Regions from separate parts of the Marinomonas sp. CT5 genome, predicted to be linked through region 2. Evidence: predicted binding sites of a transcription regulator. Region 2 holds the regulator's gene; the other holds the start of a gene.
The links. Region 2 encodes FNR, which switches genes on or off when oxygen is low (the NO sensors DNR and NnrR bind a similar motif). Its sites were predicted from a motif close to TTGATNTANATCAA; they were not measured.
Positions count from the first base shown of each region.

Region 1: a site for FNR is predicted at 2,122-2,135, ahead of cyoA (ubiquinol oxidase subunit II). Genes of this name have one in related genera too.

Region 1 is NZ_CP025572.1:35,755-38,932, reverse strand. It holds gene cyoB (cytochrome o ubiquinol oxidase subunit I) at 1-777, opposite strand, end outside; gene cyoA (ubiquinol oxidase subunit II) at 777-1,841, opposite strand; gene pdxR (MocR-like pyridoxine biosynthesis transcription factor PdxR) at 2,624-3,178, opposite strand, start outside.
Region 2 is NZ_CP025572.1:2,362,691-2,365,868, reverse strand. It holds gene C0J08_RS11090 (alpha/beta family hydrolase) at 1-131, opposite strand, end outside; gene hemN (oxygen-independent coproporphyrinogen III oxidase) at 299-1,669, shown strand; gene fnr (fumarate/nitrate reduction transcriptional regulator Fnr) at 1,690-2,451, shown strand; gene C0J08_RS11075 (adenine phosphoribosyltransferase) at 2,476-3,018, shown strand; gene C0J08_RS11070 (YfaZ family outer membrane protein) at 3,072-3,178, opposite strand, start outside.

The sequences.
Region 1 (3,178 bases), 2.3 Mb from region 2:
ACGGTCAAGTGTCAACATTGCTAGTACAGCAGTCAAAATTGGGAATGATGCCGCGATCAAGATATTGGCCCAAGTACAGGTCCAAGTGAAAATCGGCATATCCATCAATTTCATGCCAGGAGCACGCATCTTAAATACGGTTGCCAAGAAGTTAACAGCCGTTAAAGTCGTACCTATCCCGGATATCTGCAGCGCCCATATATAGTAATCAACCCCTACGTCCGGACTGAACTGCAAACCTGCTAGTGGCGGATAAGCCACCCAACCAGTTTTAGCAAATTCACCAACGAATAGAGAAATGTTGATTAGGATAGCCCCACCAGCCGTTAGCCAAAAGCTAAGGTTGTTTAGGAATGGGAATGCAACATCACGAGCACCAATCTGTAGAGGAACAACAATGTTCATCAGACCAATCATAAATGGCATTGCCATAAAGATGATCATGATAACACCATGCGCCGTAAAGATTTGGTCATAGTGATGTGGTGGCAAGTAGCCTTCGCCACCATTAGTAGACAAAGCCAATTGCAAACGCATCATTATTGCGTCAGCAAAACCACGGAGTAACATGATAAGCGCGAGCACTATATACATTACACCAAGGCGTTTATGGTCAATAGATGTTAACCAATCTCTCCAAAGAACACCAAGCAAGTTAAACTTGATAAGTAGGAAAGCAAGTACCAATACACCGATAGCAACAACAGAGAATGTGGCTATCAGAATCGGTTCATGAAATGGAATCGCATCTAAAGATAATTTACCTAGAATAGACATTATTTATCTGCCTCCATGTGCATCTCGTGAGATGAGTGCTCAGATGCTTCATGGTTCATTTCGCCATGATTCATTTCGCCATGATTCATCTCGCCATGATTCATTTCACCATGGTTTGAACTGCCGTGGATCATTTGGGAATCAAACGTTGTGCCTTTCAGCAACTCAACTTTGCCGTGATCTTTCATGAACTTCATAACATTATCCATGAAAACACTCGACTTAATTGAGCCGTAATACTGTACGGGAGTCGCCTCATGTTTGTGATGAGGATCCGCATCATATTGGGCAAGCTTTTCATAAGAGGCTTGATCCAGTATGCCGTTATTAATAGCACCATCAATTGACTCAGCTTTCACACCTTCAACCCAAGCATCAAAATCAGCTTCAGTTTCTGTCGCAATAGCTTTGAACTTCATAGTACTAAAACCAGGACCACTGTAGTTCGAAGAGAATCCATCAAAAGTACCAGGCTCATTTGCAATCAAGTGAAGCTTGGTCACCATGCCTGCCATTGAGTAAATTTGGCTACCCAACTGAGGAATGAAGAACGAGTTCATTGTGCCTTCTGATGAAATATGGAAAGCAACAGGAACATTCGCTGGGAATCTCAGCTCGTTCACAGAGGCAATACCAAGATCCGGATAAATAAATAACCACTTCCAGTTCATCGAAACGACCTGAACATCGATGTGATCTTTTTCCGATTTCAAAGGCTTGTAAGGATCCAATGAATGAGTTGATTTCCATGTAATCACACCAAGAATGATGATGATGACAATTGGAATAGTCCAAACAATGGTTTCAATTTTTGTGGAGTGTGACCATTTTGGTTCGTAGATCTCGTCACGTCCTTCACGGTATTTCCAAGCGAAATACAGTGTCATGAAAATGACAGGAATCACAACAAGCAGCATCAACAAAGTCGCAACAATAATAAGTTGCTTCTCTTCAATACCTACTTGCCCTTTAGGATCGAGCACACCACCCTGACAACCGGCGAGCAAGCCCACCATTAGCGCCAAAGCGACTTTACTTAGGATACGAGTTAACAAGAGAATCATCCTCTAACCCTTATGTTCACAAAACTGCTACCAAACGATCCAGTAACAGAACGAAAATCCGGCAAAACGCCGGGTATTTCAGTAAAGATCACCACACTGAGAACAGCACAAAGACCATTACCTAGTTAATAAAATTAACGCAGCAATGGCTTTTTTGGATCACCTAAATCTGAAAAGGGGAGCTCCACATCTCATCACGCATCGAGCCTCAGCACGACTAAGTCGCTCATTAAGAGCAAACACATGAAACAAAGAGAAGGCCAATTTCTGGCGAGCAGGGTTGATATTGGTCATAACGGACCAATAACTAACCAATAATAGAGCTATAAATACGAGACTAAAACATAGCCCCGCATTAGGAATAGGGTCGATATTAATAACACTTGGGTTAAAAATAGAGAAAGGAGCGGCAATCATTACGGAGAAACTTAAAATCAAGCAAGACACGGCAAAATCTAGGCGTAAAGAATCCGCCAAGACGCTGGACACCGAGTGCACACTATGGCGCAAAATGTCTTGAAATTTGTTCAATTTATCCATCCGATTCATAAAAACAAAAGTGAAAATGCCGTTTTTACACGCTTCATACGAATTTAAGTGTGCGAAATATAGCAAAAATTATACAGCCACACAAAGTGTAGTTTAGCCTTTGTTCATCTTTGCTTCACTGTCTTTTTATAAACTTCCACATTTTTAGCCTAAAAAAATGCCTTAAACATAAGCTGTAAAGCTAAGATTAGCGCGCTTATAAGACGATTTCCTTACACGTTGTAAATAATACTTTATCTCAAATTTTCTATACACCAATGTTCCAATGCGACAACAATATGCACCATAGTTTCTTCATTGGGTCCACTAAACCCCAATAAAAAACCACATTGGTCTCGCTCGTGAGCGTAATGTCTGGACAAAGGTGATAGTTTCACACCACTACAAGCAAGCTCTTGTGCTATTAACTGATCTAAAGCCATCTCAGATTGCACGATGGAAAGAAAGTCGTTTTTGATTTCTATTAATATATGCATCCCTCCACGAGGTTTCTTCCACTCAAACCAAGGTTTTAAATGGCACTCTAGAAGTCGCAAGAGTTGGTCTCGCTTGAGTCTATAGTGACGACGCATCCGATTGACATGCCGATCAAAATGACCTTCAAGCATAAAGTTCGCTACTGCAGGTTGTATAGGTAAAGAAGCCGATGCACCCAACACACGCTGACTTCTATGTAATGCCGCAATATGTTTCGTTGGAGCGACAATAAAGCCCAACCGTAAGCCTCGAAACAGCACTTTAGAAAAGCTTCCAACAAAGAAGACACGATCTCGAGCTTGATCATGCAC
Region 2 (3,178 bases):
TGCATATAGGAGAAAGTAACAGGAGTAACAACATAATGTTGCTGGACTATAGCCTTAGATAATTTTTGTAAAAAATCATTGTGGTGGCCAGCACCAGCACCATGGGCAAAGTATATAGGAAGTGAAGTCATTAGATTGTATTCAAAACGGCTATTAGACCAGATTTGATAAAGGGTTAGAAGCGACTAATACTTAAGCGCTTTTGCTTTGCAGTATGCTAATTCTTGATCTGTGTCAGCAAACATCCAAGACCTAACGTGTAGACTACTATTAGAAAATTTAATAGGAACGCATCATCATGATCTGGGACTCCTCACTTATCGCTAAATACGACCTGTCTGGGCCTCGTTATACTTCTTACCCAACAGCGCCACAATTTAATTCCGGCATTAGTAAAATTGCATTAATTGATAAAATGCTAACGCCTTCACAAGCCCCTATTAGCTTGTATTTCCATATTCCATTCTGCGCCCATCTTTGCTACTACTGTGCCTGCAATAAAATAGTAACTAAGCAGTATGAAAAAGGTACTGAGTATGTGGAATTGCTTGGTGAAGAAATGCGATTAAGAAGTCTTATGCTTGATCACACAAGAAAAGTAACTCAACTGCATTTTGGAGGAGGCACCCCAACCTTTTTAACTGAAGAGTTGTTTGAAGTCTTATTCAATACTATTGAGCAGCATTTCAATCTAGTTAACGATGGTAGCCAAGACTACAGCATTGAAATCGACCCAAGAGAAATCAGCAAGCCTAAACTTAAGTTGTTAACAGAAAAAGGCATAAACCGTATCAGCATTGGTGTGCAAGATTTTGACATCAAAGTTCAAGAAGCCATTCACCGTATACAACCCGTAGACATGGTCAGAAATCTAGTCGATGACGCTAGAGAGCTAGGTATTAAGTCAATTAACTTTGATCTCATTTATGGGCTTCCGTATCAAACAATAGAAGGCTTTAAAAAAACGCTTTCACAAGTAGTTGAGTTATCACCAGATAGAATTTCGCTGTTTAATTATGCTCATTTGCCTGATCGTTTTCGCGCGCAAAAGCGCATCACAGATGACAGCTTACCTATTTCAAGTTTGAAACTTGATTTACTGAAAATGAGTATTGAATACTTGATTGCAGCCGGCTATGAATACATAGGTATGGACCACTTCGCAAAACCAACCGATAGCTTAGTGATCGCTCAGCAAGAAGGTCAACTACAACGTAATTTCCAAGGTTATACCACTCATGCAGATACTGAGCTGATTGCATTTGGTGTTTCAGCCATTAGTGACTTAAATGGTGTTTACATACAGAACCATACTGACTTATCCGAATATAGAAGCCGCATAGAAAAGGGACAATTAGCGATAGCGAAAGGATATATTAGTGATCTAGATGATAGAATTCGTCATCAAGTTATAATGACGTTGATTTCGCAGTTTGCGCTCAACACAAGCGCAATTGAACAGAAATTTAATATTCATTTCTTTGACTATTTCTCTAATGAAGTGGAAAATCTAACTCCCATGTTGGAAGATGGGATGTTATTAATTGAACGTAGTGGAGTGCAGACCACGATTCAAGTCACACCAAAGGGTAGATTATTAATACGCTGTATTTGTATGGCTTTTGATAAATATCTCAATGGCGCCATAAAATACTCAAAAGTTATATAGATCGAGATCAGGGAGATAACATGTCAATGACACACACACAGTCACGTTTTAACAGTACACTTACATCACAATGCCAAAACTGTAGTTTAAGCGCCCTCTGCCTTCCTATTGCACTGGCTGACGAAGACATTAATAGATTAGATCAAATCATCGAGCGCAAAAAACCACTTAAGAAAGGTGAGTTTTTATTCAGACAAGGAGAGCCTTTTGACTCTGTGTTTGCTGTTCGTTCAGGCACGCTAAAAACCTTCAACATCACTTCTGTTGGAGAGGAGCAAATCACTGGTTTTTATTGCCCTAGTGAGTTGGTCGGTCTTAGTGGTATAGATTCAAGCGTCTACCCTGTTTCTGCCAAAGCTTTAGAAACCACTACCGTCTGTGAAATCCCATTCAGTCACTTAGAAGAGTTGTCCTCTCAGATTCCATCACTAAAGCACCAGATTTTTAAAGTAATGAGTCGAAAAATATCGGATGATCAGCAAATGATGGTATTGCTTGGCAAAAAGAATGCCGATGAGAAAGTCGCCTCTTTTCTATTGAATTTATCCAGCCGCTTTAAAAAGCGTGGTTATTCTGCCAGCTCATTCAGACTATCAATGTCTCGTGGTGAAATTGGTAATTACTTAGGCTTAGCTGTAGAAACCGTTAGTAGGGTTATCACTCGTTTTCAAAAAAATGAACTAATCCATGTTGATGGCAAAGAAATTGAAATAATTGATTTCGAAGAAATTCAAAAACTCGTTGGGGTTGCTAGCGATTGTGGTAAAATCGCCCACATTTGATTCATACAACGAGGCTATACTGTAATGCTTTACGACGATTTTTACGTTAAATCACTCATACAAACAATAGAAGACTGGCCAAAAAAAGGTATTAGCTTCAGAGATATCACCCCTATTTTCAGCGATCCAAAAGGGATGAGAATGGTTGTTGATGCCTATGTACATCGTTACATTGGCACAGACATTACTCATATTGCTTGTATTGATGCTCGTGGTTTTTTGATTGCAGCCGTACTGGCTTACGAACTGCAAAAACCACTAATTTTAGTACGTAAAAAAGGCAAGCTTCCCGGCAAAACAATCTCACAGAAATATGCCCTGGAATACGGTGAAGCTGAGTTAGAAATTCAAGAAGGTGCGGTTGAAGCTGGCGACCAAGTATTATTATTTGATGATTTGATTGCAACTGGTGGCACCCTTTTCGCTGCAATTGAGCTACTTACTCAACAAGGTGCAAATATAAAAGAAGTAGCTGCAATCATTGATCTTCCGGACTTAGGTGGAAGCCAAAAATTGAGTGACAGTAATATTTCTGTCTTTAGCCTTTGTGCTTACGAAGGGGATTAATATAGACCTAAAAAAGGTGGCAAGAGCCACCTTTTTATCTTTTCATGTAAATATTAGAAATCTACACTAGCGCCGACAGAAAACCCATTATTGGCTATTTTACGGCTGTCATCTTCATAAATAACTGTCGTTTTACCGTAACTAATAAACGCCCTAGCAT